Regions from separate parts of the Actinomadura citrea genome, predicted to be linked through region 2. Evidence: riboswitches for the same ligand, from Rfam matches in the RefSeq annotation. Region 2 holds a riboswitch; each other region holds the start of a gene.
What was found. Region 2 has a riboswitch for S-adenosylmethionine ahead of BJ999_RS33570 (aminotransferase class V-fold PLP-dependent enzyme). Riboswitches for the same ligand answer to the same signal wherever they lie in the genome.
Positions count from the first base shown of each region.

Region 1: it holds a riboswitch for S-adenosylmethionine, as region 2 does, so the genes downstream of both, BJ999_RS05190 (ABC transporter substrate-binding protein) here and BJ999_RS33570 (aminotransferase class V-fold PLP-dependent enzyme) in region 2, are expected to answer to the same signal.
Region 3: it holds a riboswitch for S-adenosylmethionine, as region 2 does, so the genes downstream of both, thrC (threonine synthase) here and BJ999_RS33570 (aminotransferase class V-fold PLP-dependent enzyme) in region 2, are expected to answer to the same signal.

Region 1 covers NZ_JACCBT010000001.1:1,057,601-1,061,544, reverse strand. The annotation lists gene BJ999_RS05200 (FAD-dependent oxidoreductase) at 1-695, opposite strand, end outside; gene BJ999_RS05195 (Lrp/AsnC family transcriptional regulator) at 808-1,773, shown strand; SAM riboswitch class IV at 1,871-1,986, shown strand; gene BJ999_RS05190 (ABC transporter substrate-binding protein) at 2,081-3,169, shown strand; gene BJ999_RS05185 (ABC transporter ATP-binding protein) at 3,136-3,944, shown strand, end outside.
Region 2 covers NZ_JACCBT010000001.1:7,346,865-7,350,808, reverse strand. The annotation lists gene BJ999_RS33575 (SseB family protein) at 1-677, opposite strand, end outside; gene BJ999_RS33570 (aminotransferase class V-fold PLP-dependent enzyme) at 789-2,048, opposite strand; SAM riboswitch class IV at 2,090-2,206, opposite strand; gene BJ999_RS33565 (hypothetical protein) at 2,256-2,630, shown strand; gene BJ999_RS43810 (transglycosylase domain-containing protein) at 2,646-3,944, opposite strand, start outside.
Region 3 covers NZ_JACCBT010000001.1:1,311,904-1,315,847, reverse strand. The annotation lists gene BJ999_RS06490 (hypothetical protein) at 1-337, opposite strand, end outside; gene BJ999_RS06485 (MoaD/ThiS family protein) at 637-915, opposite strand; gene thrC (threonine synthase) at 931-2,175, opposite strand; SAM riboswitch class I at 2,192-2,332, opposite strand; gene BJ999_RS06475 (cation diffusion facilitator family transporter) at 2,505-3,440, opposite strand; gene BJ999_RS06470 (alpha,alpha-trehalose-phosphate synthase (UDP-forming)) at 3,561-3,944, shown strand, end outside.

The sequences.
Region 1 (3,944 bases), 6.3 Mb from region 2:
ACGAACATCAGACCGCCCCGGGTCCGGTGCACGCCGGGCTCCACGAGCCCCGTCGGCTCGAGCGAGGCATGCGCCATGAGCACGAACATCGCCGGATCGGTCTCGTCGAACGCGAACCCATCGCGAACGACCCCGCGCCCACCATCGCAACCGACCACCCACAGCGCCTGCTCACCGGTCCCGTCCGCGAAAGCGACATCGACATGGTCCCCGCGGTCGCTGACTCCGGTGACCTCGAGGCCATGGCGCAGCTCCGCTCCGCGCCCGCGCGCCCGCTCGGCCAGCACCTCGACCAACCGGTCCTGCCACACTTGGAGCTGCCCCGGCACATCGGACAGCGTCCCGTCCCGGTCGATCAGCGGGAGCATCGCGAAATGGCCCTTCATCCGGCTCGTCCCCCAGCTCTCGACAAGCTCCGCGATCTCGGGCGGTGCCGCGTCCCCCGGCGCCCCGGTGAAGTCCGCGATGCCCGGCCCGTCCTCGGCCGCCGCCCGCGCCCGCACCGCACCGAGCAGACCCCGCAGCCCCAGCAGTTGCAGCGTGCGGGCCTGCAAGCCCCGGTCACCGCCGTCCTCATGCCCGGCCGCGGCGGACGCCCTCCGCTCGAACACCACGACCGACACACCGCCGCGCCGCAGTTCCGCCGCCAGGAACATCCCCACCGGCCCGCCGCCCACAACCGCCACGTCCCACATGCACGTCCTCCTCCGAACGATCCCAATGTGGACGCCAGTGTCCTCAGGAGCTCGGTATTCATGCGACAGTCACCGAAAGATCCGGCGCTTTGACGCAGAAACGGAGAGCCATGTGACGGATTCGCTCACGGTCGACGACCTGGACCTGAAACTCGTCCAGGCGCTGCAACTCGACGGCCGCGCGGCGTTCAGTACGATCGCGCACGCGCTGGGTGTTTCCTCGCACACCATCGCGCGCCGGTACCGGCGCCTGCACTCCTCCGCCGGCCTGCGGATCCTGGGCCGGCTCGGCACCCCGCCGGTCGAACGACCGCGCTGGATGGTCCGGCTCCGCTGCGCCCCGGACGCCGCGCTGACCATCGCGACCGCACTCGCCCGCCGTCCCGACACCTCGTTCATCGCGCTGGTGTCCGGCGGCACCGAACTGATCTGCGTCACCGAGTCGGCCGACGACGAGGCCGCCGAGTCGCTGCTGCTCCGGAAACTGCCCCGTACTCCCGCGATCGTCTCCATCACCGCCCACCGCCTCCTGCGCACCTTCTACGGCGGGCCGGACGGCTGGTTCACCAAGATCAACGCTCTGACGGGCGCCCAGGCCGCGGCTTTGCGGCCACCCGTCCCGTCCGCCGGGCGACCGGCCGAGCCTGACGACCTGGACAAGGCCCTGCTGGCAGAACTACGCAAGGACGGCCGAGCAAGCCACGTCACCTTGCAGGCGGCCACACGCTTGTCCGAACCCAGCGTCCGGCGCCGCCTGAACCGACTCCGCACCACCGGCACGCTGTACTTCGACGTCCAACTCGATCCCGGCCTGCTCGGCTACCGCTCGATCGCGCTGCTCTGGCTGACTACCTCCCCACCGGCCCTCGAACCGGTCGGCAAGGCGCTGGCCCGGCACCCCGAAGCCGCCTTCGTCGCCGCCACCACAGGCTCCAGCAACCTGGTCGCCGCGGTCGTCTGTCCCAACGCCGACGCCCTCTACACCTACCTGACCGACCGCATCGCAGCCCTGGACGGCATCCAGCAGGTAGAGACGGCCCCCGTAATCCATCAGGTGAAACAACTAGAGATCCAGTAGCGCCCGGGCCTCCCCCTGAGGCCCGGCGGCGGCACCCCGAGTCTTCGGTCGTCCAAATTAGAGTATTCCGACCGTTTTTATATGGTATGTTTCCTCGCGTCACGAGTTCCAGCGCCAAGCCCCGGCTTGCTGGGCGGCAACCCTCCGACCGCGGTGGGGTGCTCCGGGTGAGGACACGGTCGTCTGCCGGACATGCGACGACAAGCGCGGATCCATAAGGGCCGCGTTCCCCGAGGTTTCGGGGAACGGTGACGTGCGCTCGCCGCACACCCATCGCTGTGCCGGCTCGGACATGGAGGAGCAAGACGTGGAAAGGCGATCGGCGTTCGCCGTCATCAGCGCGGTGGCGCTGCTGGCCGCCGCGGCGTGCGGGGTGGACACCGCCGACACCGGCGGCTCGGGCAAGGGCGGCGGGAAGGAACTGACGGTCACGGTGTTCTCGGGGCCGTGGGAGGACCTGTTCAAGAAGTCCTTCGTCGAGCCGTTCGAGCGAGACACGGGCGTCAAGGTGAACCTCGTCCCGGGCGCCAACGCCGAGTGGCTGACCCAGCTGCGCGCCTCGGGCGGCAAGAACCCGCCGTTCGACCTGGTCGTGCTGACCCCCGACGCGGCCCGGCCGGCCGTGGCGGGAAAGTTGGTCCAGCCGCTGGAGACCGGGAAGGTGGGCAACTGGAGCGACCTCGACCCGGTGGAGATCGAGAAGAACACGGTGTCCGGGAAGAGCTACGGCGTCCCGTTGACGATCGGCTCGACCGGCCTGCTCTACCGCACCGACAAGGTCGAGCAGGCACCGGTCGACTGGCAGGACATCTTCGACAAGAACCTCTGCGGGCACGTGGCGCTTCCGCCGCTGACCTACAACCCCGGACTGGAGTTCTTCAGCGCGCTGGTGACCGGCCAGGGTGGAAAGCTGTCGGATCCCGCGGCCGTCGACAAGGCGTTCAAGCAACTGGAGCAGCTGAAGGGCTGCGTGTCGTCCTATCCGGCGAACGCGACGGCCGTGCAGAGCGCCATCCAGAACGGTGAGGCGTGGGTGGTGCCGTACTGGGACGGGCGGGCCTTCGCGATGGCCCAGGCCGGCAGCAAGGTCGGCTTCACCTACCCGAGGTCCGGCGCGGTCGGCGCGCTCAGCAGCTACTTTCTGACCGCGGACAGCAAGAAGACGGATCTGGCCTACAGGTTCCTCGGGTACGTCACGAACGCGACCAACCAGAAGACCTTCGCCGAGGGCAACTGGTACGCGGGTTCCAACAGCAAGATCGACTACAGCCCCGCCTTCAAGTCGAAGATCAAGTACGGCACGGACGTCTACCGGAAGTTCAACTGGGTGGACTACGACGTCGCCACGCCGAAGCTGAACGAATGGCAGCAGCGGTGGAACGAGATCTTCCGCTGACCGGCGCGCCCGCGGGCGGCGTCCCGGCCGCCACCGGGTCCGCCGAGCGCGGGCACGTCGAGATCGAGGGCCTGGCCGCCGGCTACGACGGCCACCGCGTCCTGGACCTGGGCCGGCTGTCGGTGAGGCGCGGCGAGTTCCTGTCGATCCTCGGGCCGAGCGGCTGCGGCAAGACCACGCTCCTGAACGCCATCGCCGGGTTCGTGGCGCCCGAGAGCGGTCGCATCCTCGTCGACGGCGCCGACATCACCGGCCTGCCACCTCACCGGCGAGGACTCGGCATGGTCTTCCAGAACTACGCGCTGTTCCCGCACCTGTCCGTCGCGAGCAACGTCGCCTACGGGCTGCGGGTGCACCGGGTGCCCAAGAGGGAGCGCGCGGAGCGGGTCGCCGAGGCGCTGCGCCTGGTCGGTCTCGAGGAGTTCGCCGACCGGCGCCCACGGGCGCTGTCCGGCGGCCAGCAGCAGCGGGTGGCCATCGCCCGCGCCCTGGCCACCCGCCCGGCGGTGCTGCTCCTGGATGAGCCGTTGTCGAACCTCGACGCCAAGCTGCGCCGGGAGATGCGCGTGGAGCTCCGCAAGATCCAGCGGAGTGTCGGCACGACCATGGTCTTCGTCACCCACGACCAGGAGGAGGCGCTGTCGCTGTCGGACCGCATCGCGGTGCTGAACGGCGGCAGGCTGGAGCAGCTCGACACGCCCGACGAGGTCTACCGGCGCCCCGCGAGCCGTTTCGTGGCGCAGTTCATCGGTGCCGCCAACGTGCTGGAGGGGAC
Region 2 (3,944 bases):
TGCCACGGGAAGCCGGGGCGGCCCGGACGCAGCGAGAAGTCCATGTCGTCCGGGACGGGCAGCAGCACGTCGGTGGCCGCCAGCGTCTGGAGGAACAGGTCGTGGTCGTTGTTCGCGGCGGCCCGCAGCAGCTCGCGCTCCACGTCGTTGGCCGGCTGGAACTCCGGGCGCGGCGCCTCGCGGGGCAGGTCGCGGTGCTGGTCGCGCAGCTCCTCCCACGGCGGGGACGCGCGGCCGACCTGCGGGGGGCGGCCGTCGCCCTCGGCGACCTGCCGGACGAACCAGGCCGGCAGCCGCGCCTCGATCGGCAGGGCGGCGGGGACGCCGCGCGCGGGGGCGTCCACGGCGAGCCACCAGCGGCTGTCCGGCCAGCTCTCGGCGATGTCGCCGAACCGGACGGTCATGAAGTGCTGGTAGGACGGCCCGAGGCACGCCCGCATCGCCGCCGCCGACGTGTAAACCAGGACGTGGACCCGGCCGTCCTCCTCCTGGGTGGGCCACGACGGCTGGGCCTCCCCCGCGAGGACGCCGTCCACCAGGTCGGGCGGAACGGGAACGACGAGGTCGGCGTCCGCGAGGAGGCGGAAGTAGCTCTCCTGGTCGCCGGCCCGTACGGTCTCCTGCAGTCGGTGCTCCAGTTCCGACGTGGGTCGCCACGCGTCGGCCACGGTCGCCACCCCCTGTTTCTAGCGTGCTCGTCCCCGCGCGACTGCCTACGCTACATGGGCGAACAGGACCAAAGAGCATAATCATCTGACTGCGCGCGAGAGTTCCCAGGTCGGAGGCTGTCAGCGCGCAGTCAACGCGGCGAGGGCGGTGAGCAGCCGGTCGATGTGCTCCTCGTCCGTCCCGATGCCGATGCTCGCGCGGACGGCGCTCCGGTCCTCGCCCAGCAGGTGCCGGACGAAGGGATGGGCGCAGAACTTCCCGTCGCGTACCCCGATGCCGTGCTCCTCGGACAGCGTAAGCGCCACGTCCCGCGCGTTCCAGCCGTCCACGGTGAACGACACGATTCCGACGCGCGGCGCCCGCTCCCCCCACAGCGTCAGCTCCCTGACGCGGGGGAGCGCCGCGAGTCCCGACCGCAGACGTTCCACCAGCTCCTCTTCGCGGGCGGCCAGGTCGTCCCAGGCCGGGGACAGCGTCTCGCACGCGGCGGCCAGCGCGAGGGCGCCGAGGACGTTCGGGGAGCCCGCCTCGTGCCGCTGCTCGGCGGAGGGCGCCCACCGGGTCGTCTCCCCGACCGAGGCGCTGGCGCCGCCGCCCTTGAGGTAGGGCTCGGCGGCGCGCAGCCAGTCGGCCCGCCCGGCGAGCACGCCCGCACCGAACGGTGCGTACAGCTTGTGCCCGGAGAACGCGACGTAGTCGAGGCCGAGCGCGGTCATGTCGAGGGGGCGGTGCGGGACGAGCTGCGCCGCGTCGACCGCGATACGGGCGCCGTTGCGGTGCGCGACGTGCGCGAGCTCCTCGATCGGCCACAGCTCGCCGGTGACGTTGGACGCGGCGGTGACGACGAGCAGCCGCGACCCGATCGGGCACGAGCGCAGCGCGCGGTCGGCCGCCGAGAGGGCCTCGGCCGGGGTGGCGGGCGCCGGGAGGCGCACGGCGCGCTTCCACGGCAGCAGCGACGCGTGGTGCTCGCTCTCGAAGACGACGACGCTCGTCCCGGCCGGGACGGCGTGCGCGAGCAGGTTCATCGCGTCGGTCGTGTTGCGCGTGAAGACCACGGCCGAGCGCCGCCACGCGCCGAGGAACGACCGCACGGCCTCCCGCGCGTCCTCGTAGGCGGACGTCGTGACCTGGGACGCGTACCCCGCGCCGCGGTGGACGCTGCTGTAGTACGGCAGCGCGCGGGTGACGGCCTCGTGCACCGCCTCCAGACAGGGGGCGCTGGCCGCGTAGTCGAAGTTGGCGTAGGGGACGTGGCGGCCGTCCCGCACCGGAACCGGGACGTCCGCTCCGATGACGCGGGGAAGCGGGCGAACCCGGACCCCCTCGGGGCGCGTCACAGCAGGCGTGATGGGGGAGCGGGCGAGCAGCGTGGGCATGCCGGAACCTTCCGGGTCGGGGACCCCGGGATGTCCGTCGGGATCCGCGCTTGCCGGAACGCGGTGCCGCGTCCGGCCAGGTCCTCACCCGGGGCACCCCATCGCGGACGAAGGGTTGCCGGCCAGCAAGCCGGGGCTTTGCGCTGGCGCTCATGACCTCATGCGGAAGTATATGCGGAGCCGATCGGGGATCAAGGGGAGGGTGCGATGCGGTACGGGGTGGTTCGGACGCTGGCCGGCGGCGCGCTGGTGCTCGGCGCCCTCAGCGGGTGCGGGGCGCTGGGCGGCGGCAACTCCGGCCAGGTGTGCACCGACACGAAGAAGGCGTTCCAGCAGTACGTCACCCAGGTGCGGAGCCTTCCGGCGGCGGAGCCCGCGCAGTGGCGGCAGGCGACCGAGCAGCTCGCCGGACGCGTCGACGGGCTCGCGAAGCAGGCCGACGACGCCGACCTGAGCAAGGCGCTCAAGGCGGAGGCGGGCAGGCTCCGCGCCGCCGCGCCCGGGGTCGGCGCCGGCGACGTCTCCCAGCTCGACAGTGTGATCAGGGAGACGCCGGCCACCATCGGAAAGGCCTGCGACTAGAGGCGGGCGCGGGGGCTACCCGCCGGTGCCGGGGCGGCCGAGCGGCCCGTCGCCCGTTCCGCCTCCGGGGTCGCCGCCGGTCCCACCGTCGCCTCCGTCGCCCCCATCGCCCCCATCGCCGCCACCGCCGGGCTGCTGCGGCGGGATGATGGTCGGCAGGTCGGTGGGGGGCGTCGGGATGTCGGGACGCTCCGTGGACGGCGGCGGCTCGACCGGCCCGCCCGTGTCCGGCGGCTGCGTGCCGCCCGGCGGGACGTCCTGCGTCGGCCCGCCCCAGCCGCCGCCGGGCGTCATCGACGGCTCCCCGAAGGACTCGGGCTCGTAGCCCTTGATGTTCACCGCGTCCGACATGTACGAGCGCCACATCTGGGCGGGCAGCTGCCCGCCGTACGCGCCGTACCCGGGGATGTTCAGCGGCTTGCCGTCGCTGCGGAACATCGAGACCGTCGTCGCCATCTGCGGGATGAACCCGTTGAACCAGATCGCGCGGCCCTCGTCGGTGGTTCCGGTCTTGCCGGCGACGTCGCGGCCGTCGGGCAGCTGCGCGCCGGTGCCGGTGCCGCCCTGCACGACCTTCTGCATGGCGTAGGTGGCGTCACGGGCGACCTGCTGGCTGAACGCCCGCTCGCCCTTCTCGGCGAAGGTGCGCTTGTGGTTCTCGTTGTCGGTGACCGACTTCACCACGAACGGCGTCCGGTGCACGCCCTCGGAGGCGAACGTCGAGTACACGCCCGCCTGCTGGACGGGGTGCAGCGACACGACGCCGAGCGGGAACGTGGCGGCGTCCCGCTGCGCCGGCTTCATCTGCGATCCGGGGATGCCCATCTTCTCGGCCATGGCGACGATCTTCTTGTTGCCGATGTCCTGGCCGAGGTTGACGTAGGCGGTGTTGATCGAGTGCTCGGTGGCGGTGACGAGGTTGACCGTCCCGAAGTTCTCGTTGCTGTCGTTGTGGATGGACGCGCCGTGGAAGTACTGCGGGGAGCTGCCGTCGTAGCTGGTGGACAGCGTCTTGCCGTCGTCCAGCGCGGCCGCCAGCGCGATCGGCTTGAACCCCGACCCGGCCTGCGCCCAGTCGCCGAAGGCGCTGCTCAGCGCCTCCTCCAGGTAGCCGCGGCCGCCGTAGAAGGCGAGCACCTGCCCGGTCTTCGGGTCGACCGACACCGCGCCGGTGCGGATCTTCTTGCTCATCCCGTTCGGGGCGTTGTTCGCGACGGCCTGCTTCATCGCGTCCATCAGCCGCTTGTCGAACGTCGTGGTGATCTTCAGCCCGCTGCGGTTGATCTCGTCCTCGCTGTAGCCGCGGCGCTCGGT
Region 3 (3,944 bases), 6.0 Mb from region 2:
CGGCGGCCTTGGCGAGGGCGACCTTGGTGGCCTCCTGCTCGGAGCCCTCGACGCCGGTGACGGCCGTGTTGTGCTTCCCGCCGTGGAGTTTCGTGGTGATGTCACCGGTCTTCACCGGCTTGTTCCCGATCACCGGTGCGGCCTTGGGCGACTTGGTGATGTCGGTGTAGATCAGGTCGCCCGGACCCTTCTCACTGATGTACGAGGGGCCGTTGTGCCCCACGTACGCCTTCTCCACCTGGTAGAAGTTGATGTCGGCCATGGCCGAGGGAGCCGCGAGGACGGCCGCCCCCATCGTTATCCCGGTCACGGCCATCGTGCGCAAAATGCGCTTCATGCCTTTCCTCACTCTCGTATGCCGATCGGCGCCTCCAGGTGCGCCACTCCGGGATCAATCTTCCAGGCTGCGGCCAGCAAAAAACCCAAGTGACGGAGTAGTGGTGATCAAGATCAGAGCCGCATAACGGGCGCTCGCTAAAGCTTTTTCCATGCGCGTTTGGACGGACGGGACGAACAGTCACACAATCCGGCATTCACTGGGGCAATCGGTTTCCGAAGAAGAGGGAATAGCCCAAATGTGCAAGGAAAAGCCCCGGCACGGTGGACGTGCCGGGGCTTTAGGGGACGAGACGGACGTCAGCCGCCCGCCACCGCGGGGATGATGGAGATCTGGGCGCCCTCGGGCGTCGGGGTGTCGAGGCCCTCGGCGAAGCGGACGTCCTCGTCACCGACGTAGACGTTCACGAACCGGCGGATCTTGCCCGCGTCGTCCAGGATGCGGGCGGAGATGCCGGAGTAGCTGGCCTCGAGGTCGGCGACGACCGCGCGCAGGGTCGTGCCCTCGGCCTTCACCTCGGACTCGCCACCGGTGTAGGTCCGCAGGATCGTCGGGATACGGACGGACACGCTGCTCATGCTGCTCCTTCGTTCTCAGGCGAGGCCCGCGGCGCGGAACGCCTCCAGGGTCGGGGCGATGTTCGCCGACGGCGCGACGACCGGGGCGACGGCGTCCAGGGTCTTCAGGCCGTCCCCGGAATTGATGATCACGGTCTCGGCGCCCGGGTCCAGGGCCCCGGCCTGGACGAGCTTGCGGAGGGTCGCGACGGTGACGCCGCCGGCCGTCTCGCCGAAGATGCCCTCCGTGCGGGCCAGGAGCCGGATGCCCTCGACGACCTGCTCGTCGGTCACGTCCTCGACGGCCCCGCCGGTGCGGCGGGCGACGTCCAGGACGTAGGGGCCGTCGGCGGGGTTGCCGATGGCGAGGGACTTGGCGATCGTGTCGGGCTTCACCGGTCGGACGGCGTCGTGACCCGCCTTGAACGCGGCGGCGACCGGGCCGCACCCGGCGGCCTGGGCGCCGAAGACGCGGTACGGCTTGTCCTCGACCAGGCCCAGCTTGATCAGCTCCTGGAACGCCTTGTCGATCTTGGTGAGCTGGGAGCCGGACGCGACCGGCACGACGATCTGATCCGGCAGCCGCCAGCCGAGCTGCTCGGCGATCTCGTAGCCGAGCGTCTTGGAGCCCTCGGCGTAGTAGGGGCGGACGTTGACGTTGACGAACGCCCAGTCGTCCTGCTCACCGGCGATCTCGGACGCGAGCCGGTTGACGTCGTCGTAGTTGCCGTCGACCGTCACGAACGTCCCGCCGTACACGGCCGTCGTGATGATCTTCTGGGACTCCAGGTTCGACGGGACGAACACCGCGCTGCGGATCCCGGCGCGGGCCGCCGCGGCGGCGACGGCGTTGGCGAGGTTCCCGGTGGACGGACAGGCCAGCACCTTGAACCCCAGCTCACGGGCGGCGGCGAGCGCCACGGCGACGACGCGGTCCTTGAACGAGTGGGTCGGGTTCCCGCTGTCGTCCTTCACCCACAGGCTCTGCAGGCCGAGGCTCTCCGCGAGGTTGTCGGCGCGGACGAGACGGGTCAGGCCCGGCTCGGTGTTCGGGGTGTCGGCGACGTTGCCCGGGACGGGCAGCAGCCCGCGGTACCGCCAGATGTTGCGCGGCCCGGACTCGATGGCCTCCCGGGTGACGCCGCCGAAGTCGTAGGCGATCTCCAGGGGGCCGAAACATTCCTCACACGCGTAAAAGGGCCCGAGGTCGCGGGACGTGCCGCATTCGCGGCAGACGAGAGCGGTAGCCGGTCCGAGGTCTGTGGCAGGCGTGAGTGCCATGAGGGCGAGGCCTTTCTCCCCATCTTCCCTGCGCCACCTTGGTCGCAGGCCGGAGTTGGCACCATCTCCCGGCAGGCCTCGCAGGATCGCGACGCGCCACAGCCGGGTGGTTGCCGGGGCTTCGCAGGGCCGGTCCCTCCACCCCTCTGGATGAGCGGTATTAAGTTGTGCGGGGGCTGAGCTGGAAGACCGGCCCGTCGGCCACTGTGCTCCCTGCACCCCTCTGGATGAGCGGTATCAAGTTGTCGATCACGAGCGCTTTGAGCTCGTATGCGTGACTTTACATGAACTGACCGGATGCCAGACAGGCGGGTCCAGCGATTGAGACGTTACCCGGCGGAGGTCTTGATCACGCGCTGGGTCGGATCGAGGAACACGTGCCGGACGGTCGGGACGCGCTCCCGGAGCCGCCGGTCGATCTCGCCGGCGACGTCCTCGGCCTCGTCGGCGCTGATGTCGTCGGAGAAGTGCACCTTCGCGGCGACGAGGAGCTGCTCGGGGCCGAAGTGCATGGTGAGCAGTTCGTCCACGCCGGTCACGCCGGGGGCGCCGAGGATCTCGGCGCGGATCTCGCGCTGCTCGGCGGGGTCGGCCGCCCGGCCGATGAGCAGGCCCATGCTCTCCCGGCCGATCGAGAAGGCGAGGACGACCAGGAGGACCCCGATGAGGACGGACGCGAGCCCGTCCCAGAACTCCGAGCCGGTGATCTGGCGCATCGCGAGCCCGCCGGCGGCGAGGGCGAGGCCGATCATCGCGGCGGTGTCCTCGAACAGCGCGGTCTTGAACGTCACGTCGGGCGACTTGCGGACGTGCTCGACGAGGTCGCGGTCGTTCTCGCGCGTCTCCTTCTTGGCCTGGTAGAAGGCGCGGAGCCAGGACGCCCCCTCCAGCACCGCGCCGAGGCCGAGGACGGCGTAGGCGAGCCACACCGTCGTCCCGCCGCCGCCGTGGCCGGTCATGGTCAGGATGCCTTCGAAGATCGAGAACCCGGCGCCGGCCACGAAGATGCCGAACGCGGCGAGCAGCGACCACACGTACCGCTCGTTGCCGTATCCGAAGGGGTGGCGCCGGTCGGGGGGCCGCTCGCTGCGCCGGAGCGAGGTGTAGAGAAAGCCCTGGTTCAGGGTGTCGGCCACCGAGTGCGCGCTCTCCGCGAGCATGGCGCTGGACCCGGCCAGCAGGCCGGCGAACAGCTTCGTGATCGCGAGGATGAGGTTCGCTGCACCGGCGACGAGCACCGTCTTCGTCGTCTCGGACTTGCTCATGGCCGCCGGATACCCCCTGGGTGGATGACTAATCGGACGGAACGGCCAGAAGCGCGGGCGATGACGGCCACCTCGCGGGTCACTTTGATGCGCCTCGGCCGCAACTGAGACCCTTCCCGTATGAGCCAAGTGCTGGTGGCCTCGAACCGGGGGCCCGTGTCGTTCTCGCTGTCGGACGACGGCGGGCTCACCATGCGGCGCGGGGGCGGCGGACTCGTGTCGGGCCTCGCCGCCGTCACGGGCGCCCCCCGCGACCCGGGCCCGCCGCGCCCGGCCGGGACGGAGCGGGAGCCGTCCGCCGGCGGCGCGGACGTTCTCTGGGTGTGCGCGAGCCTCGGCGAAGCCGACCGCACGGCCGCGCGCCGCTCCCCGGACGGACGCCTCGACCTCGCCGGATACGAGACCGGCGGTGCCGCGGTGCGGATGCTCGACATCCCGGAGGCCACGTTCGACCGCGCCTACAACGGCGTCGCCAACTCGACGCTGTGGTTCGTCCACCACCTG